3 regions of the Erwinia sp. SLM-02 genome follow, and region 1 is predicted to be linked to each of the others. Evidence: predicted binding sites of a transcription regulator. Region 1 holds the regulator's gene; each other region holds the start of a gene.
The links. The regulator LexA, encoded in region 1, represses DNA repair genes until DNA is damaged. The targets are predictions, from matches to a motif close to TNCTGTATGTACATACAGNA.

Region 1 (7,323 bases):
AAAGACGTGCTTACCAGCGATGGTTGTTGCGGCTTTCCCAGTCGCTCAGTTCCTTCTCGGCCTGATCTTTCTGGTAGCCATAACGTTCCTGAATCTTACCGACCAGCTGGTCGCGTTTACCCTCGACCACCGTCAAATCATCATCGGTGAGCTTGCCCCACTGCTCTTTGACTTTCCCTTTGAACTGCTTCCAGTTGCCGCTGACTTCGTCGTTATTCATAACAGACTCCTTCTGGCTGAGATTAATGGTCTGGAATATTTCTATTCGTCACTCCGCTCAATAACCAGATAATTATCTGACTAAATGCTGAACTTACAGATAATTGTAGTGCAAATTTGGCAACGTGCCGCGAATGGAGCAATCTGCGGGCTGTCAGGGTCGAAGATTTACCGCCGAATACAGAAAAAAGCCTGCCCGTTCAGCAGGCTGACGATGACGACGGAATACGTAAGCAAATATGTCCATCAGCGTGATGAGTCAAACCAGGTGCCGTTACGCCAGTGCCGCTGCCAGATAAACCACAGGCTGATACCGCGCAGCAGCAGGAATACCGTTACCGCCAGCCACAGCCCGTGATTGCCCAGCAGCGGGACGGTAAACAGCGTCAGCCCAAACCCCGCCGCGGCAACCACCATACTGTTGCGCATTTCGCTGGCGCGGGTGGCCCCGATAAACATGCCGTCCAGCAGATAGCAGCCTACGCCGGCCAGCGGCATCAGCACCTGCCACCCTAAATAGCGATCGGCCAGCTCCTGTAGCGGTTCAAGTGAGGTAAGCAGCGCCACGATATGCTCCCCGCCCAGGGCATAAATCAGCGAAAACGCCAGTGCCACAACCCCGGACTGACGGCAGGCAGCGTGCCAGACGCTGAGCAGCTGCTGGCTGTTTCCGGCACCGTAGGCTTCTCCTGAGCAAGCCTCGACCGCATAGGCGAAACCGTCCAGCGCATAGGCGGTGAAGGTCAGAAACATCAGCAGCACCGCATTGACGGCAACAATATCGCTGCCCAGCCGCGCGCCGAAAATCGTCAGTGAGGCAAAGCACACCTGCAGCAGCAGCGAACGCAGCATAATGTCGCGGTTCAACCGCAGCAGGCGTGCCAGATTGCCGCGCCAGGCGTTGAGCAGCAGGCGCAGCGACAGGCCGCGCATCACCATCACCCGCCAGACCAGCAGCAGACCTACCAGCAGACTGACGTATTCCGCAATAGCCGTCGCCGCCGCCGCGCCCTGCACGCCCCACTTCAGGCCGATAACAAACCACAGATCCAGCAGGATATTCACCAGATTGCCCACCACCAGCAGGATCACCGGCGCACGGGCATACTGCACGCCCAGCAGCCAGCCGAGCAGAACCAGGTTTGCCAGCGTGGCGGGCGCACTGAGCCAGCGGATCTGCATAAATAAATCGGCCTGATGCAGCACGTCCTCGCTGCCGCCGGTCAATCCCAACGCCAGATGGGTCAGCGGCGCTTTCAGCACAATAAACGTGATGCCGGCCAGCAGTGCCAGCAGCAGCGGCTGCATTAGCGCCCGCGCCAGAGCGAGCTTGTCGTTTGCGCCAAACGCCTGTGCGGTCAGCCCGGTGGTGCTCATGCGTAAGAACAGCAGCAGCATAAACAGGAAGCTGGTGATAGTCGTACCAATCGCCACGCCGCCGAGGTAGGTCGGGCTATCAAGATGGCCAATAACGGCAGTATCAACCAGCCCGAGCAGCGGCACGGTAATATTGGAGAGGATCATCGGCAGCGCCAGCCGCCAGAGATTTTTATCGGCAGCCGTCAGCAGTCGCATCGTGTTTCAACCGGAAGCAGGGAGTGATTAGAGATCGCAAAAACGCGCCGCAGAGGGCGACGCGTCATATTCGGTGGGGGATTACAGCCAGTTGCCGTTGCGGATAACACCGACGGCCAGGCCTTCAATGGTCAGCGTCTGCTGACGCAGATCGACAACAATCGGCTGAAACTCACTGTTTTCCGGCAGCAGATGAACGATGTTCCCCTGCTTCTTCAGGCGCTTAACGGTCACTTCGTCATCAATACGCGCTACGACCACCTGGCCGTTACGCACGTCTTCCGTTTTGTGAACCGCCAGCAGATCGCCGTCCATAATGCCGATATCCTTCATCGACATGCCGCTGACGCGCAGCAGGAAATCGGCGTTGGGCTTGAACAGTTCCGGGTCAACCGAGTAGTGCCCTTCGATATGCTGTTCGGCCAGCAGGGGTTCGCCAGCGGCAACGCGGCCAATCAGCGGCAGGCCGTCGGCCTCTTCCATCATCAGGCGAATACCGCGAGATGCGCCGGAAACGATCTCGATCACGCCCTTCCTGGCCAGCGCCTTCAGGTGTTCTTCAGCAGCATTTGGGGAACGGAAGCCGAGCTGCGAGGCGATTTCTGCCCGCGTCGGCGGCATACCGGTCTGGTTAATGTGGTCGCGAATCAGGTCGTAAACCTGCTGCTGCCGTGCCGTTAGTGCTTTCATCCCGCCCCCTGGTTGTTTATACAGTCGACTGTGAGTATATACAGGTATTTGCGTGTTGAAAACCCAAAGCTGGCTAAAAAACAGCAGTTTGTTGAATTTTGGAAAACCTATCGCAAATGTGAAATCAGCAGCATTACCCACACGAAAATTGCCAATAAGATACTGAGCAAGACGGCAGCAGAGCCCATGTCTTTGGCCCGACCGGCCAGCGGATGAATCTCCGTGCCGATACGGTCAACGACGGCCTCAATGGCGCTGTTGAGGATTTCGACGATAATCACCATCACCACCGAGCCGATCAGCAGCACGCGGGTAACGGCGTCGACGTCCAGCCAGCAGGCAATAAGAATGGCGATAATAGCGGCGACCGCTTCCTGGCGAAATGCCGCTTCATGTTGCCAGGCAGCACGTATACCTTTCCAGGAATAGCCTGCTGCTTTTACAATTCGAGTCAGTCCGGTGGCGTTATTTGCCATGTTCAGGGAACCCTTTGGAAAGTTAAACGTCAATGAGAGGGTGTAGCACATTTTGCAACACCACAGATTCTGTTAGCGCTTTCTGGTATGCTTGCGGCGCTTTGCTAACAAGAGGCTTCATGTTGTCTATGTCAGGTTGGCGTAATTTATATTATAAACTGTTGAATCTGCCAGTGAAATTCCTGGTAAAAAGTAAGGCAATCCCGGCTGAACCGGTTGCCGAACTCGGGCTTGATACCTCACGCCCTATTATGTATGTGCTGCCTTATGATTCAAAGGCCGATCTCCTTGCTCTGCGCGAACAGTGCCGCAAACAGGATCTCCCCGATCCCCTGCACCCACTGGAGATCGACGGCACCGTGCTGCCCCGTTATGTGTTTATCCATGACGGCCCGCGCGTATTCCCCTATTTCGTCCCGAATGTTGAGTCGGTCAAGCTGTTCCATGACTATCTGGATCTGCACCGTAACCATCCCGATCTGGACGTGCAGATGGTGCCGGTCTCGGTGATGTTTGGCCGTGCCCCGGGGCGCGAAGTGCAGGGCGTTGAGCAGCCGCATCTGCGCGTGCTGAACGGCATCCAGAAGTTCTTCGCGGTGATCTGGCTGGGCCGCGACAGCTTTGTGCGCTTCTCGCCTATCGTTTCTCTGCGCCGCATGGCAACCGAACACGGTACCGATAAAACCATCGCCCAGAAGCTGGCGCGCGTGGCGCGTATGCACTTCGCCCGCCAGCGTCTGGCCGCCGTCGGCCCGCGCCTGCCGGTGCGTCAGGATCTGTTCAATAAGCTCCTGCAGTCCAAAGCCATCGCCAAAGCGGTGGAAGATGAAGCGCGCAGCAAGAAAATCTCCCATGAGAAGGCCCAGCAGAATGCCGTTGAGCTGATGGAAGAGATTGCGGCTAACTTCTCTTACGAGGCTATTCGCCTGACCGATCGCGTGATGGGCTGGACCTGGAGCAAGCTGTATCAGGGCCTGAACGTCAGCGGCGGCGAACGCGTGCGCCAGCTGGCGCAGGACGGGCACGAGATTGTCTATGTTCCCTGCCACCGCAGCCATATGGACTATCTGCTGCTCTCCTACGTGCTTTATCACCAGGGGCTGGTACCGCCGCATATTGCCGCCGGGATCAACCTGAACTTCTGGCCTGCCGGCCCGATCTTCCGCCGTCTGGGTGCCTTCTTTATTCGCCGTACCTTTAAGGGCAACAAGCTCTACTCCACGGTGTTCCGCGAATACCTGGGCGAGCTGTTTACCCGCGGCTATTCGGTTGAATACTTCGTGGAAGGGGGCCGTTCGCGCACCGGACGCCTGCTCGATCCGAAAACCGGCACGCTGTCGATGACCATTCAGGCCATGCTGCGCGGCGGCAACCGTCCAATCACGCTGGTGCCTATCTACATCGGCTACGAGCACGTGATGGAAGTGGCCACCTATGCGAAAGAGCTGCGTGGTGCGACCAAAGAGAAAGAAGGCTTTATGTCGATGGTTCGCGGCCTGCGCAAGCTGCGCAACCTCGGCCAGGGCTATGTTAACTTTGGCGAGCCTCTGCCGCTGGTCGCCTATCTGAATCAGCGCGTGCCGGAATGGCGTGATTCTATCGACCCGATCGAGGCCCAGCGCCCGGCGTGGCTGACCCCGGCGGTGAACGATATCGCCCAGAAGGTCATGGTGCGTATCAACAATGCCGGTGCCGCGAACGCCATCAACCTGTGCGTCACGGCGCTGCTGGCATCGCGCCAGCGTTCGATGACCCGCGAACAGCTGACCGAACAGCTGGACTGTTATATGCAGCTGCTGCGCAACGTGCCCTACTCCAGCGACTCTACGGTGCCGGACGTCAGCGCTGAAGCCCTGCTGGAACATGCACTGAGCATGAACAAGTTCGAGCTGGAACAGGACAGCATCGGTGAGATCGTCATTCTGCCGCGCGAGCAGGCGGTACTGATGACTTATTACCGCAACAACATTCACCACATGCTGGTGATGCCGTCGCTTATCGCCGCCATCCTGATGCAGCATCGTGAAGTGAGCCGCGAGGAGCTGCTGCGCCAGGTCAGCGTGGTTTATCCAATGCTGAAAAGCGAGCTGTTCCTGCGCTGGGAAACCAGCGAGCTGCCTGCGGTGCTGGATGCACTGGTGGCGGAAATGGCACGTCAGGGGCTGCTGCTGGCCGAAGAGAACAGCCTGCGCCTGACGCCGGGCCGCTTCCGCACGCTGCAGCTGCTGGCCGCTGGCGTGCGTGAAACCCTGCAACGCTATGCCATTACTTTCTCTATTCTCAGCGCTAACCCGGCGATTAACCGCGGTACGCTGGAGAAGGAGAGCCGGACCATGGCTCAGCGCCTGTCGGTGCTGCACGGCATCAATGCCCCTGAGTTCTTTGATAAAGCGGTGTTCACCTCGCTGGTGCTGACGCTGCGCGACGAAGGCTACATCAGTGATTCCGGCGATGCGCAGGTTGAGCAGACCCAGAAGGTTTATCAGCTGCTGGCTGAGCTGGTGACGCAGGATGTTCGCATGACGATTGAGAGTGCCGTCGCACACGATTGAACAAGCCGGTAGGTTTGAGCATAAAAAAAGGGGCAGACCACAAGGTCGCCCCTTTTTTATTATGTGAAAACGTCTTCTGCCGTGCGATCGGCTGCTTTGCTGCTGGCCTGCACCCGCCCCATAGCCACGCAGAATAACTGCTGTTACCAGATGCTCAGCGCAATCCCGACAAACAGCACCAGCCCAACATAGTTGTTGTTCAGAAACGCCTGGAAGCACTTATCGCGCTGACGATCGGCAATCAGCTTCTGCTGGTGAATAAACAGCACTGCGGCCAGTAAAAGCCCCCAGTAGAAAATACCGCCTAAACCACTCAGCCAGCCGGTCAGCGCCAGCAGGACCAGCGTCGCCAGCTGCAGCAGCCCGATAATCAGCTTATCCTGGCGACCAAACAGAATCGCCGTCGACTTCACGCCGATCTTCAGGTCATCGTCGCGGTCAACCATCGCATACTGTGTGTCGTACGCCACCGTCCAGCAGATATTGGCCAGGAACAGCAGCCAGCAGGTTAACGGCAGGGTTTCGTTTACCGCCGCCCAGCCCATCGGAATAGCCCAGCCGAACGCCGCGCCCAGCACCACCTGCGGCAGGTGGGTGTAGCGCTTCATAAACGGATACATCCACGCCAGCAGCAGCCCGCCCAGCGACAGCCAGATAGTCATGCTGTTCATGGTCAGCACCAGCAGGAAGGAAACCAACACCAGGCCGATAAACAGGACTTTGGCTTCATTGCTGGTGACGGCACCGCTCGGCAGCGGGCGTCCTCGTGTGCGTTTTACATGGCCGTCAATTTTGCGGTCGGCAAAATCATTGACCACGCAGCCTGCCGCACGCATGAAAATCACGCCGAGTACGAAAACTATCAGCACGTTAAGCGGCGGCACTTTCATCCCCGCCAGCCACAGCGCCCACAGGGTCGGCCACAGCAGCAGCAGCGTGCCAATCGGTTTATCAACCCGCATCAGGCGGATATAGGCAGAAAGCTTACTCATTTGCAGACTGGTCTCCACGCTACTGATTCTCCTCAGCGTTCGGATGGGCATACAGGGGAGATGCCGGTAAAAACAGTTCCGTCAGCAGCAGCGGTTTATCCGACAGGCGCAGGCGCGAGCGCCGCGCCCACAGATTTCCGCTGCGGCCAACGTCAATAAAATCGCGGGTTAACGTCGAGCTGGCAAACAGATAGCGCCCGAGGGGCACGGTGCCCAGCTGCTGCAGCTTCTGCTCCGGGCCGATCAGGGTGGATTCCGGCACCAGCGTGCGTGCCACCAGCCAGGGGATACCGTCGCCACAGAGTTCGATTTCCCGCAGCCAGAAACGGGGGTCAGCGGGCAGCAGTTCAGCATCGCTTCCGGCCTCGTGGGCCGCAATAAACCCTTCGCGCAGCAGGTTGACGGTCACCTGCTGACAGTGGCGTTCAAAACGCCGGGTCATCGAGTCTTCTTCCATCAGCCAGTCGAGCAGGGAAGCGGTTAACAGGGGCGATGATTCGGGTAGCCAGTCGATAGCGCGCAACAGCGGCAGCGCGTTCTCAGCCATAGCACTTCTCCGCAAAAAATTCAGAAGCAGAGTGTAACGCAGACACCGGAGCCAAACCTATCAAAGCGGGGCAATTACGCAGAAATTTATGGGTAGCACGGCAGGAAGGAAAAAAGGTGCGCCGCACGGCGCACCAGTCATGGAGCCAGCCCAGCAATATGGGGATGTTATCCCTTGCCTTTCACACTGCTGATAAAGGTTTGCCGCGCCGATGTGGAGCCCAGACGCTCGGCTTCATTCATCAGTCGCAGCGCTTTGTCGATATCACCCGC
Region 2 (7,323 bases), on a different contig from region 1:
AGTCAACGTGTCTGAATTGTCTCAATTATCTCCGCAGCCACTGTGGGATATTTTTGCCAAAATTTGTTCCATTCCCCACCCTTCGTATCATGAAGAAGCGCTGGCCAGCCACATTATGTCGTGGGCTAAAGAGCAGGGGTTCTGGCATGAACGTGACCAGGTCGGCAATATCCTGATTCGTAAACCGGCTACGCCGGGCCTGGAGAACCGTAAGCCGGTGGCGCTGCAGGCGCACCTGGATATGGTGCCGCAAAAAAATAACGATACCGTGCATGACTTCACCAAAGATCCGATCCAACCGTGGGTTGACGGTGAGTGGGTGAAGGCGCGCGGTACCACGCTGGGTGCCGATAACGGTATCGGTATGGCTTCCGCGCTGGCCGTTTTAGCCGATGACAGCGTTGAGCACGGTCCGCTGGAAGTGCTGCTGACCATGACCGAAGAAACCGGTATGGCCGGGGCCTTTGGCCTTCAGGCGGGCTGGCTGCAGGCCGATATCCTGATCAACACCGACTCGGAAGAAGAAGGTGAGATCTATATGGGCTGCGCGGGCGGTATCGACTTTACCAGCACCCTGTCGCTGACCCGTGAAGCGCTGCCGGCGGGTTACCAGACGCTGAAGCTGACCTTAAAAGGCCTGAAAGGCGGCCACTCCGGCTGCGATATTCACGTCGGCCTGGGTAACGCCAATAAGCTGCTGTCCCGCTTCCTGTTCGCCCACGCCGCGGAACTTGACCTGCGCCTGATCGACTTTACCGGCGGCACGCTGCGCAACGCGATCCCGCGTGAGGCGTTCGCGACCCTCGCGGTTGCAGCCGATAAGGTCGATCGTCTGAAATCACTGGCGGCAGGCTATCTGACCACGCTGCAAAATGAGCTGAGCCTGGTAGAGAAAAATATCGCTATCGTGACCGAAGCCGTTGAAAGCAGCGAACGCCCACTGACTGCCGCAAGCCGCGATGCCTTTATTGCCCTGCTGAACAGCACCCCTAACGGCGTGATCCGCAACTCCGACGTGATGAAAGGCGTAGTGGAAACCTCTCTGAACGTCGGCGTGGTGAAGTTTGAAGGCGACGAAGCGGTGATTAACAGCCTGGTGCGCTCCCTGATCGACAGCGGAAAAGAGTACGTGGTTGAAATGCTGACCGCGCTCGGCCAGCTGGCGGGAGCCAAAACCCTGGCCAAGGGCAGCTACCCTGGCTGGCAGCCGGACGCAACCTCGCCGGTGATGGCGCTGGTGCGTGAAACCTATGAGAAGCTGTTTAACCGCACGCCGAATATTCAGGTGATTCACGCGGGTCTGGAGTGCGGTCTGTTTAAAAAACCGTACCCGGAGATGGACATGGTCTCTATCGGCCCGACCATCACCGGCCCACACTCGCCGGACGAGCAGGTGCACATCGCCAGCGTGGGCCTCTACTGGCAGCTGCTGACCGCGCTGCTGAAGGCTATCCCGGCGAAATAAACGTATTCCCAGCCCGGGAATCGCCACGCTAAGCCATGCGAGTGTTCACAAAGCAGGATGTATGCGAACCCTGTCTGTGTTCTTAATGGAAGGCGCTATCTGATGAACGCTGCCGCATAACACTGCGGCAGCGTTCTTATTATGCAACGTGCAGTCGTTTCCCGCGCTACAGACCCAGCAGCAGCTGCCGCTCCAGCTGCGGGTTCAGCAGCGTCACGTGCAGCCCGACCAGCCGAACCCCGCGCCCTCCCCGCCGCTCGTCCCAGCTTTTACGCGCCACGGCGATCAAATCGGCTTTATTCAGCTCCGGCCAGACGTGCTCCTGAGTGGTCAGCTGGAAGTCATTGAACTTCAGCTTGACCCCCTGACGGGCAATCTGGCGGTCCGGCTTAATTTTGATCAGCCGCCGTTCCAGCTCCTCATAGAGCGAATCAATAATATTCAGGCAATCTTCCCAGTCGTGGATGTCCTCCAGCAGCGTGCGTTCCACGCCCAGAGACTTACGCTGGCGCTCGGTGATCACTTCACGATCGTCCAGGCCGTTACAGCGCTCCCACAGCACCCGGCCAAATTTACCAAAGCGCTTAAGCAGCATCGCCAGATCGGTTTTTTGCACGTCGGCACAGGTGCGCAGTCCCAGTTCCTCAAGCTTTCTGGCGGTCACTTTGCCCACGCCGGGAATTTTTTCCAGCGGCAGGCTCAGTAAAAAATCCGACATCTCATCGGGGGTGATAACAAACTGACCGTTGGGCTTATTCATATCGGAGGCGATTTTAGCCAGAAACTTAATGGGTGCCACGCCGGCGGAGGCGGTCAGATTCAGTTCCCGTTCGATAGTCTGGCGGATTTCCCGCGCCATCAGCGTCGCGGAGCCCTGGCAGTGGGGACTGTCGGAGACGTCCAGATAGGCTTCATCCAGCGACAGCGGCTCAATCAGCGAGGTATAGCGGGAGAAGATTTCACGAATATGGCCGCTGGCTTCTTTATAAGCCTCATAGCGTCCGGGGATCACTTTAAGATGGGGGCAAAGCTTTAAGGCCATGGCCGTGGGCATCGCGCTGCGCACGCCATACTGACGCGCCGGGTAGTTAGCGGTACTGATCACGCCACGCGCCACCCGGCTGCCGCCGATGGCGATCGGAATATCGCGCAGGCTGGGATCGTCACGCATTTCTACGGCGGCAAAAAAGCAGTCCATATCCACGTGAATAATCTTACGCATAACGCCCCCCGACAAAGCACTGTATAAGCATACAGTTCAAATTGTGCGATATCAATAAATGTCGATTCACACACAATCACGGCAGGTAATAAGGTTTTTAATCTTCACTATCTTGAGAAAAAAATAGACAATGCTATGGTATCGCCGCGATAGCGGAATTGTCCTATATTGCAAGTTACAGACGCCTTTCGGCGTTGCACCCCACCCTCTTTTTCAAGGGAACAAGAATGGCCAAAATCGCACTGCTGTTTGCGATGATTTTTCTGCCCGCCGTTGTCTTTGCCAGCGTACCCGACGCGGTACAGCCACTGGCTCCGGTCAGCAAAGAGTTAAAGAAACAACTGCTGGGCACGCCGGTGTATCTGCAGATCTTTAAAGAAGAACGCACCCTTGAGCTTTACGGCAAAATCGGCAACGAATATCGCCTGCTCGACAGCTATCGCATCTGTAATTTTTCCGGTGGACTGGGACCCAAGCGTCGCCAGGGGGATTTCAAAAGCCCGGAAGGATTTTACAGCGTCGGCCTCTCCCAGCTGAAGCCAGACAGCCGCTTCTATCGCGCGATTAACGTCGGTTTTCCGAACGAGTACGATCGCCAGCAGGGCTATGAAGGGAAGTATCTGATGATCCACGGCAACTGCGTGTCCGTTGGCTGCTACGCCATGACCGATGCCTATATGGATGAAATTTATCACTATGTGGAAGCCGCCCTGCGCAACGGCCAGCAGCGCGTTGACGTCAGCATTTATCCGTTCCGCATGACCGAAAGCAATATGCAGCGCCACCGCTATTCAAGCTACTTCAGCTTCTGGAAGGAGCTGCAGCCTGGCTATGCGCAGTTTGTGCAGACCAAACAGCCGCCGTCAGTCAGCGTTAACGGCGGAAAGTATGTGCTGAGCCGTCCAATGATGAACGGCACCGGCGCGCCGGATTCAGCCCTGGCGCTCACCCAGACAAAATAGTGCCCACTCGCCTGGCGCAATCTTGTTCCAGGTTTCGTTAGCCGTCAGCGGCTGCGTCGCAATTACCGTGACCACGTCATTCGGCGTGGTCTGCTTCTGAAAGTCTATCTCCACGTCCTGATCCAGCAGCTTCGCTTTCCCAAACGGCGCGCGACGGGTGATCCAGAACAGATTGGTGGAACAGAACGCCATCAGATAGCGGCCATCAGACAGCAGCATATTAAACACGCCCTTCTCACGCAGCTCTGCCGCCAGCTCGGCAATGTAGCGGAATACCGCAGGCCAGTTGCCCGGCGTGCGGGGATAGCGCGTGGTCAGCTTATGCAGCAGCCAGCAGAACGCCAGCTCGCTGTCGGTTTCCCCGATCGGCCGGTAAGGCCCGGTATCCAGATTCTTATACCCTTTCAGCTGCCCGTTGTGGGCATAGGTCCAGTTACGGCCCCACAGCTCGCGGGTAAACGGATGGGTGTTTTCCAGCGATACTTCGCCGCGGTTGGCCTGACGGATATGGGCCACCACAGAACATGATTTTATCGGGTAATCCTGCACCAGCCGCGCAATCGGCGACTGGAAGCTTGGTTGTGGATCTTTAAATGTGCGGCAGCCTTTACCCTCATAGAAGGTAATACCCCAGCCATCTTTATGCGGACCCGTTCCGCCACCGCGCTGCACCAGCCCGGTAAAGCTAAAACAGATGTCCGTCGGGACGTTCGCGCTCATCCCGAGCAGTTCGCACATAGTGATTCCTCGTCAACAACCTTGAACGGATAACCGTGGAGTGCCCGCCGCGCAGCTGCACCGGCGGGCAACGGCAGGGATTACTTCGCCATCTCTTTTTCGATCAGCAGGATCAGGATATGGATCACTTTAATGTGAACCTCCTGAATGCGATCGGCAAAACCAAAGTGCGGCACGCGGATTTCGACATCTGCCGAGCCGTCCATTTTTCCGCCGTCTTTGCCGGTCAGAGTAATCACCTTCATCCCTTTGGCACGCGCCGCCTCAATGGCTTTAATCACGTTGCCTGAGTTACCGGACGTTGAGATCCCCAGCAGTACATCACCCGCCTGCCCCACCGCTTCTACATAGCGGGAGAAGATAGCGTCGAAGCCGAAATCGTTACCCACGCAGGAGATATGGCTGACGTCGGAAATCGCGATAGCCGGGTAGCCCGGGCGATTTTCGCGGTAGCGACCGGTCAGCTCTTCGGCAAAGTGCATGGCATCGCAGTGCGAGCCGCCGTTACCGCAGGAAAGCACCTTGCCCCCTTTCTTGAAGGAGTCGGCCAGCAGCACGGCCGCCCGCTGAATCGCATGGATGTTAGCGTCATCGCTTAAAAACTTATTCAGCGTGTCGGCGGCTTCGTTTAGCTCGGCGCGAATGATGTCCTGGTACATAGGGAGAGATCCTTTTTAGGAATAAGTGACGGGTTAAGTTTATCAACTTGCCAGAAGGGCGTGAAGCAATCTCCCTTTCCCTCGCGCGGTTTACCCGGAAGTGCGGCGCTTTGTGAGCCAGGTTGTAATTATTATGTAAACAGATTGCATCTGAGCCAGCGCTAATCTAAACATATAACCAACAGGTCGGACCTCTTACAACTTACGGAGCGCACGTTATGATGGTTCTCAGTATTGTGGCGACAATCGTGCTGATTGGTGCCCTGTTTTATCACCGCGTCAACCTTGTGGCCGGCAGCATCGCCCTGGTGGCGTGGACCGCCGTTCTCGGCCTTGTGGGGCTGTGGACCTTCTGGCTGCTGGTCCCGCTGGCCATCATCCTGCTGCCGTTAAACCTGCTGCCGATGCGCCAGGCGATGTTTGGCAAGCCGGTGCTGCGCACCTTCCGCAAGGTGATGCCGCCGATGTCGCGTACCGAAAAAGAAGCCATTGATGCCGGGACAACCTGGTGGGAAGGCGATCTGTTCCGCGGCGCCCCGGACTGGAAGAAACTGCACAACTATCCGCAGCCGCGCCTGACCGAAGAGGAACAGGCGTTTCTCAGCGGCCCGGTTGAAGAAGCCTGCCGCATGGCGAACGACTTTGAAATCACCCATGAAATGGCCGACCTGCCGCCGGAACTCTGGGCCTTCCTGAAAAAGCATCGCTTCTTTGCGATGATCATTAAAAAAGAGTACGGCGGGCTGGAGTTTTCCGCCTACGCACAGGCTCAGGTTCTGCAAAAGCTGGCCGGGGTATCCGGTATTCTGGCCATCACCGTCGGCGTGCCTAACTCCCTCGGCCCCGGTGAACTGCTGCAGCACTACGGTACCGAAGAGCAAAAAAATCACTATCTGCCCCGCCTGGCGCGCGGCGATGAAATTCCCTGCTTTGCACTGACCAGCCCGGAAGCGGGTTCCGATGCCGGAGCCATTCCGGATACCGGCGTGGTCTGTATGGGCGACTGGCAGGGCGAGCAGGTGCTGGGGATGCGCCTCACCTGGAACAAACGCTACATTACCCTTGCCCCTGTTGCCACCGTACTGGGCCTGGCGTTTAAGCTGTCCGATCCGGATCGCCTGCTGGGCAACACCGATGAGCTGGGCATCACCTGCGCGCTGATCCCAACCCACACCCCGGGCGTGGAAATCGGCACCCGCCATTTCCCACTCAACGTGCCGTTCCAGAATGGCCCTACCCGCGGTAAAGACATCTTTGTGCCAATTGATTTTATTATCGGTGGCCCGGTGATGGCCGGTCAGGGCTGGCGGATGCTGGTTGAGTGCCTCTCCGTGGGTCGCGGTATTACCCTGCCGTCCAACTCCACCGGCAGCCTGAAGAGTATTGCGCTGGCGACAGGGGCCTACGCCCATATCCGCCGCCAGTTCCGTCTGCCAATCGGCAAGATGGAGGGCATTGAAGAGCCGCTGGCACGCATTGCCGGTAACGCCTATGTGATGGATGCCGCCGCGTCGCTGATTACCTACGGCATTATGCAGGGAGAAAAACCCGCCGTGCTGTCGGCGATTGTGAAGTACCACTGCACCCACCGCGGGCAGCGGGCGATTATGGATGCGATGGATATCGCCGGGGGCAAAGGGATTATGCTCGGCAACAGCAACTTCCTCGCCCGCGCCTATCAGGGTGCCCCGATTGCGATTACCGTTGAGGGGGCGAACATTCTGACCCGCAGCATGATCATCTTCGGCCAGGGGGCAATTCGCTGCCATCCTTACGTGCTGGAGGAGATGGAAGCCGCGCAGAATAACGACGTGGCGGCCTTTGACCGGGCGCTGTTCAAACATATCGGCCACGTTGGCAGCAACAAAATGCGCAGCCTGTGGCTGGGCCTGACCGGCGGCCTGACCAGCGCCTCGCCAACCCGCGACGCCACCCGTCGCTACTATCAGCATCTGAACCGCATCAGCGCTAACCTCGCCCTGCTGTCGGATGTCTCCATGTCGGTTCTCGGCGGCAGCCTGAAGCGCCGTGAACGGATCTCGGCACGCCTCGGCGATATTCTCAGCCAGCTTTATCTGGCCTCGGCGACGCTGAAACGCTATGACGATGAGGGCCGTAACGAAGCCGATCTGCCGCTGGTGCACTGGGGCGTGCAGGATGCACTGCATCAGGCTGAAACGGCCATCGACGATCTGCTGCGTAACTTCCCGAATCGCCTGGTGGCGGGCCTGCTGCGCGTGGTGGTCTTCCCGACCGGCGGACACTGCCGCGCGCCGT
Region 3 (7,323 bases), on a different contig from region 1:
CGCCAGAATCAGCACCAGGAAACCGGCGAACAGCGTCACCGGACCGCTGTAGTGGCCGAAATCGAATACGCCAAGATAGGAGAAGCCGAAATAGACGGCGATCAGCGCGATGGAGATGGAAGCAAAGAACTCCAGCACCGCCGAAGAGAGGAAGGCCATCCGCAGCACTTCCATCGTGCGCTGACGGAACTGCTCCGAGGCGTCACGAATCGTTTCGGTTTCAGCTTCGGCGCGGTTAAACAGGCGCAGCGTTTCCAGCCCGCGCAGGCGATCGAGGAACTGGCCGCTCAGGCGACCCAGTGCGAGGAAGTTACGGCGGTTAGCATCCGCAGCGCCCATTCCGACCATGGCCATAAACAGGGGAATGAGCGGAGCCGTGGCAAGAAGAATAAGCGAGGCGGCCCAGTTCACCGGGAACAGCAGGATCAGCACCATACAGGGGATCACGCCCGCCAGCATCATCTGCGGCAGGTAGCGCGCGTAGTAATCCTGCATCTCCTCAATCTGTTCCAGCAGCAGGGTAGCCCAGCTTCCGGCTGGTTTGCCCTGGATCCATGCCGGGCCGAGATCGGTCAGCCGGTCCAGTACGCGCTGGCGCAGCGCAAGGCGGATGGCCTGTCCGGCTTTAAAGCCCGCCTTTTCCCGCAGCCATGCCAGCAGGGCACGCGCGGCAAAACAGGCCAGCAGTAAGATGAAATCAACCCCCAGGGTCTCGCGGGGCAGGTGGTCGATAATCAGCGCCTGCAGCAGGGAGGCAAGGAACCACGCCTGAGCCAGAATAAGCAGCGCGCTCAGCGTGCCGAGCAGGGATGAGATCCGCAGCCAGCGATGGCCGTGAACACTTTGACTTTTCAGCCAGCGGGTGAGTTGTTGTTGTCGTGTTTTATTCATGTGTTGCCGAGTTGCCCTGACGTAAACGGTAGTGAGGCAGAAGCCCCCAGGAAGATCGGTGTCAAGCGCGGCAATGTTACAATGCGGAGGATAAAAAGGCGACAATTGCTCGTCGCCTCAGGCAAGATAAGCTCAGAGTTTTAACAACTTACTGATTATTTTTAACTAAACCGTCAAGATAACGTTCTGCATCCAGTGCCGCCATACAGCCGGTGCCCGCGGACGTAATGGCCTGACGATAAATATGATCCATCACATCGCCCGCAGCGAATACGCCAGGAATGCTGCTCTGGGTGGCATTACCATGAATACCGGACTGAACTTTGATATAGCCGTTTTCCAGTTCAAGCTGACCGTTGAAAATGCCGGTGTTAGGGCTGTGGCCGATAGCCACGAACAGACCCGCCACGTGAAGCTCTTCGGTCTGCGTTTCATCATGCGTTGAACGCAGGCGTAACGCGCTGACGCCCATCTGATCGCCGAGGACTTCGTCCAGCGTGCGGTCGGTGTGCAGCACGATATTGCCGTTTTTCACCTTTTCCATCAGCCGGTCAATCAGGATCTTCTCCGCGCGGAAACTGTCGCGACGGTGGATCAGGTGAACCTCAGCGGCGATGTTGGCCAGGTAAAGCGCCTCTTCAACGGCGGTATTACCACCGCCGATGACGGCGACTTTCTGATTGCGATAGAAAAAGCCGTCGCAGGTGGCGCAGGCGGAAACGCCACGGCCCTTAAACTCATCTTCAGACGGCAGACCCAGATAACGTGCGGAAGCACCGGTGGCGATGATCAGCGCATCAGCGGTGTATTCGCCTTCATCGCCGGTCAGACGGAACGGACGATTCTGCAGATCCACACTGTGAATATGGTCAAAAATAATCTCGGTGTTAAATTTCACCGCGTGTTCGTGCATGCGTTCCATCAGCAGCGGACCGGTCAGCTCATTAGCATCTCCCGGCCAGTTTTCAACGTCGGTCGTGGTGGTGAGCTGGCCACCTTTTTCGAGACCGGTAATCAGTACCGGATTCAGGTTGGCCCTGGCCGCATAAACGGCGGCGGTGTAGCCTGCCGGACCCGAACCAAGAATCAGTAACTTACTGTGTTTAGCCGTACCCATGAGATCCTCATTAATTAACTGACGAGCATGGTTGGGATTGTAGGGAATTTAGCGGTGCAAAAAAAGCATTCTGCGATTTTGTTAACGATTAATGAAAAAGGCTAAACCAATCATTGCCGCAGAACGAATACGCTTTGCGCAAAAAAACAGCAATTACTGCTTTTTAACGATGGTGGGTAAGAAAAATTGTCATTGAAAAACAGAGAGCCAGCCTGTTATCTGGAATGTTGTACTGGTTTTGGTTGTTTTACTTTGACAATCGGCTGTTGTTTTGCGAAAACATTATTGGAAGCGGAGAATATTTAAGATAGCGCAGCGGCGATTTTGTCTGTTTTGCGTTCGTCCTCGAATAAACTCAGTCTGTCATTTGGAATGACGCATGGTGTGGACAGACAACATGCGTCATGCAGATGAGGCGTGAAATATCGCAGCAGGCTCTATGTCTTCACTTAGAACGACTCTGTAAACGACTCAGCGTGCAGGGTAGGCAGGTAAAGGGAAGGATTTAAGAGAGACAATAATAATGGTAGACAATAAAAAACGACCGGGTAAAGACCTTGACAGAATCGACCGCAACATCCTGAATGAATTACAGAAGGATGGGCGTATTTCTAACGTTGAATTATCCAAGCGCGTGGGGTTATCTCCTACGCCATGCCTGGAACGCGTACGCCGCCTGGAACGCCAGGGCTTTATTCTTGGCTATACCGCGCAGCTGAATCCGCACTATCTGGACGCCTCGCTGCTGGTTTTCGTTGAGATTACTCTGAATCGTGGTGCGCCGGATGTGTTTGAACAATTTAACGCCGCCGTGCAAAAACTTGAGGAAACTCAAGAGTGTCACCTCGTTTCCGGTGATTTCGACTACCTGTTGAAAACCCGTGTACCGGACATGTCCGCCTACCGTAAACTCCTCGGGGAAACGCTGCTGCGCCTGCCGGGAGTGAACGATACGCGTACCTATGTGGTCATGGAAGAAGTGAAACAAAGTAACCGCTTAGTGATTAAGACCCGGTAACACAGGACAGGTGCAAAACCTGGTAGGTTTCGATACACTCCTGTGAATTCATACAGGTTCAGCGTCGGGTTAGCCCCGACGCTGTTGCCTTCATAATTTACAGGCACCTGGAGAGTACTCTTGAGCCAGGAATATACAGAAGATAAAGAAGTTTCGTTACAACCGCTGAGCAGTGGACGTCGTCTGCTGGAAGCGCTACTGATTATTGTTGCTCTTTTCGCCATTTATCTGATGGTCGCACTGGTGAGCTTCAATGCCTCCGATCCGAGCTGGTCGCAAACCGCCTGGCACGAGCCGATCCACAATCTCGGTGGTGGTGTGGGTGCGTGGCTTGCCGATACGCTATTTTTCATTTTTGGCGTGATGGCGTATGCGATCCCTCCCGTTATTTTAGGTCTTTGCTGGATCACCTTCCGCCAGCGTAACTCCCAGGAATACATCGACTATTTTGCCGTCGCATTGCGGCTCATCGGCGTGCTTGCGCTGGTGGTGACCTCCTGCGGCCTGGCGGCGCTGAATGCCGATGATATGGGATACTTCGCCTCCGGCGGCGTGATTGGCAGTCTGCTAAGCAATGCCATGGCTCCGTGGGTGAACGGCCCGGCCGGGACGTTAATCCTGCTGTGCGTCTGGGCGGCAGGTCTGACGCTGTATACCGGCTGGTCCTGGCTGACCATTGCCGAGAAAATTGGCGCGGTGGTGATGGGCGTGCTGACGTTTGCCAGCAATCGCTCCCGTGCGGATGAAAAATGGCATGAAGACGAAGAGTACGAGGAAGACGACGCGCCGGTCATTTCTTCTCGTGCGGCACGTAAAGACGAGGGTGACGACGTTCTGCTGGCAAAACACGCGCTGCCGGAAGTTGCAGACGACGAACACGATCCGCTGCTGGCTGCACCGCTGAAGCAGGCATCAGATGAGACTGAAACATCAGTGGATCCTGCTGCGATAGCCGACGCGCCGTTGGCAGGTCAGGCCGCGGTAGCCAGCGTTGTTGTCGCCGGTACGAACACCCAGGCCGCACAACGTCACGATGCCGCGCAGGAAACACCTCCAGCGCGCCAGGAACCCGTTGCAGCTCAGCCTCAGCAGGCTTCTGCTCTGACGCAGCCCGTTACGCCGTCAGCGCAGCCTGTTGCTGCGCAGGCCGCCACACCGCCGCTTTATCGCTTTGAAGTCCCTCAGGAAGTGCAGACCCCGGCACCGGTTGCGCCTTCTTACCAGGATGAGGATGATGGCCCGCAGATGGGGAACTGGCGTGAAGCCGCTTCTTCACCGTTTGAATTCTCTCCGCAGTCGACGCCGCACGCGGCTGCGACGATAGCGACAGCAGCTGCCGCTATTTCGCAGGGTTCCGGGAATACAATGCCCTTTATGCCGGGTTTCAGCGCGACCAGCGATGAGGACGATAATCCGCAGGTGAAACAGGGTATCGGCCCTGAACTGCCCCGTCCTAAGCCGGTTAAACTGCCAACTCGCCGCGAGCTGGCTTCCTATGGCATTAAACTGCCGTCGCAGCGGATGGCCGAAGAGAAAGCCAGAGAAGAAGAGCTGCGTCAGCAGCAGGAACAGGAGCAGCAGGCAGCAGTGCGATCTGCGTCGCCTGGCTATGCTGCGCCAACCCTCAGCGACGAGCAGGATAACGACGCCGAGGAGGCAAACCTGCGCGCGGCGTTCCTGGCCCAGCAGCAGCAGCGCTATGGCGAAGAGCTCTCCCCTGAGGAAGAAGAACTGGTGCAGCAGGCCGCGTTAGCCAGCCAGTTTGCGCAACAGCAGCAGCAGCGCTACGCGGCTGAAAGCGAACCGACCGCGCCAACCGTGTCGTCCGCGCAGTCTGCATCAGTATCTGCAGCGCCAGCGTTCACTCTGGATACCTCTTCCGCGTTCGACTTCTCACCGATGGATGACCTGGTCGATGACGGTCCTGTCGAGCCTCTGTTTATGCCATCGTCAGTGGCAGAGCCAGAACCCGCTACGCCTCAATGGCAGCAGCCGCAACAGCAGCCGGTAAACACATATCAACAACCGCAGCCTTCAGTTACTGTGCCACAGCAACACGGTCGCGAAGAGCAGGCATCTCAATGGCAGAAAGCCGAACCTGAAGCGCAGTGGCATCCACAGGCCGATACCGTGCATTCATCGCAACAACAACCGGCTGAACCTGCGCCGGCTTCAGCCTGGCGACCGGTCCCTGCGGCTCAGGCCGTGCAGCCCGCGGTAAGTGTTGAACCTGCCGCTCAGGAACCGGACATGGACAGTCTTATCCATCCATTCCTGGTCCGCCATGAGCAGCCAACCTACAAGCCAACGACGCCGTTGCCGAGCCTTGACCTGTTGACGTCTCCGCCAACGGAAACCGAACCGGTCGATCACTTTGCCCTTGAGCAGACCTCTCGTCTGATTGAGGCGCGGCTGGCCGATTACCGCGTTAAAGCGGAGGTGGTTGGGCACTCACCCGGACCGGTGATCACGCGGTTTGAGCTGGATCTGGCTCCCGGCGTGAAAGCGGCGCGCATTTCTAACCTCTCCCGTGATCTGGCGCGTTCGCTCTCTGCCGTCGCCGTGCGCGTGGTGGAAGTGATCCCGGGGCGTCCTTATGTCGGTCTTGAGCTGCCTAATCAGAAACGCCAGACGGTGTATCTGCGTGAGGTGCTGAACTGCCCGGCGTTCCTGGATAATCCGTCTCCGCTGTCGATTGTCCTTGGTAAGGATATTTCCGGCGAGCCGGTGGTAGCCGACCTCGGTAAAATGCCTCACCTGCTGGTTGCCGGTACGACCGGTTCCGGTAAGTCGGTGGGCGTTAACGCCATGATCCTCAGCATTCTGTATAAAGCGACGCCGAAAGAAGTGCGCTTTATCATGATCGATCCGAAAATGCTGGAGCTGTCGGTCTATGAAGGGATCCCGCATCTGTTAACCGACGTGGTTACGGATATGAAAGATGCGGCCAATGCTCTGCGCTGGTGTGTGGTTGAGATGGAGCGTCGCTACAAGCTGATGTCAGCGCTGGGCGTGCGTAACATAGCCGGCTACAACGAAAAAGTGGACCTGGCAGAAGAGATGGGACGTCCGATTCCCGATCCGTTCTGGAAGCCGACCGACAGCATGGACATGACGCCGCCGGTGCTGGAAAAAGAGCCTTATATCGTGGTGATGGTCGATGAGTTCGCCGACCTGATCATGACCGTGGGTAAAAAGGTGGAAGAGCTGATTGCACGCCTGGCGCAGAAAGCCCGTGCGGCCGGTATTCACCTGGTTCTGGCAACCCAGCGTCCTTCGGTGGATGTGATTACCGGTCTGATTAAGGCAAACATCCCGACCCGTATCGCTTTTACCGTATCAAGTAAAATTGACTCCCGGACGATTCTCGATCAGGGCGGTGCGGAATCCCTGCTCGGTATGGGTGACATGCTGTATCTGGCTCCGAACTCTTCGATCCCAGTGCGCGTGCACGGGGCATTTGTTCGCGATCAGGAAGTTCATGCGGTGGTCAAGGACTGGAAGGCACGCGAGCGGCCAAAATATAAAGAGGGTATTCTCAGCGGCGGCGATGACGGTGAATCAGCCGGCGGCGGTATGGAAGGGGACGAAGAACTCGATCAGCTGTTCGACCAGGCGGTTGCTTTCGTGGTGGATAAGCGTCGTGCTTCAATTTCCGGGGTTCAGCGTCAGTTCCGCATTGGCTACAACCGCGCCGCGCGCATCATTGAACAGATGGAAGCGCAGGGGATTGTGTCATCGCCGGGCCACAACGGAAATCGTGAAGTGCTGGCACCGCCGCCGCATGAAATGTGATGGACATTTTTTTAATCAACGCTTTATCTGAAGCGTGACACCAAAGCGTTATTAAGGATGCCGTAATGAAGAAATTTGTAATCTCGTGCTGTCTGCTGGCGGCCTTTACCTCGGCCAGCGTACTGGCCGATGCGTCCAGCGAGCTGAAACAGCGCCTGGATAAAGTAAAAAGTTTCCACGCTACCTTCAGTCAAAAAGTGACCGATGGTAGCGGCGCATCCGTGCAGGACGGCGAAGGGGAAATGTGGGTGCAGCGCCCAAATCTGTTCAACTGGCACATGACGGCGCCCGATGAAAGCACCCTGATTTCCGATGGCAAAACGCTGTGGTTCTACAATCCTTTCGTGGAGCAGGTCAGCGCCAGCTGGCTGAAAGACGCCACCGGCAACACGCCGTTTATGCTGATTGCCCGCAATCAGGCCAGCGACTGGAAGCAGTACAATATCGCGCAGAAAGGGGATAACTTCTCCCTGACGCCAAAATCAATCGATGGCAACCTGAA

Region 2: dinB (DNA polymerase IV) is a predicted target of LexA. The motif match lies at 2,705-2,724, and genes of this name have one in related genera.
Region 3: PGH32_RS03200 (DNA translocase FtsK 4TM domain-containing protein) is a predicted target of LexA. The motif match lies at 3,065-3,084, and genes of this name have one in related genera.

What each region holds. Positions count from the first base shown of each region.
Region 1 is NZ_JAQISN010000002.1:749,695-757,017, forward strand. It holds gene PGH32_RS16595 (CsbD family protein) at 11-220, opposite strand; gene dinF (MATE family efflux transporter DinF) at 466-1,794, opposite strand; gene lexA (transcriptional repressor LexA) at 1,876-2,484, opposite strand; gene PGH32_RS16610 (diacylglycerol kinase) at 2,592-2,960, opposite strand; gene plsB (glycerol-3-phosphate 1-O-acyltransferase PlsB) at 3,089-5,512, shown strand; gene ubiA (4-hydroxybenzoate octaprenyltransferase) at 5,656-6,504, opposite strand; gene ubiC (chorismate lyase) at 6,524-7,051, opposite strand; gene malM (maltose operon protein MalM) at 7,219-7,323, opposite strand, start outside.
Region 2 is NZ_JAQISN010000001.1:46,677-53,999, reverse strand. It holds gene pepD (beta-Ala-His dipeptidase) at 8-1,465, shown strand; gene dinB (DNA polymerase IV) at 1,632-2,687, opposite strand; gene dpaA (peptidoglycan meso-diaminopimelic acid protein amidase) at 2,915-3,649, shown strand; gene PGH32_RS00260 (class II glutamine amidotransferase) at 3,620-4,387, opposite strand; gene lpcA (D-sedoheptulose 7-phosphate isomerase) at 4,468-5,046, opposite strand; partial or broken gene fadE (acyl-CoA dehydrogenase FadE) at 5,265-7,323, shown strand, end outside.
Region 3 is NZ_JAQISN010000001.1:671,334-678,656, forward strand. It holds gene cydD (heme ABC transporter permease/ATP-binding protein CydD) at 1-891, opposite strand, end outside; gene trxB (thioredoxin-disulfide reductase) at 1,040-2,008, opposite strand; gene lrp (leucine-responsive transcriptional regulator Lrp) at 2,532-3,026, shown strand; gene PGH32_RS03200 (DNA translocase FtsK 4TM domain-containing protein) at 3,147-6,821, shown strand; gene lolA (outer membrane lipoprotein chaperone LolA) at 6,887-7,323, shown strand, end outside.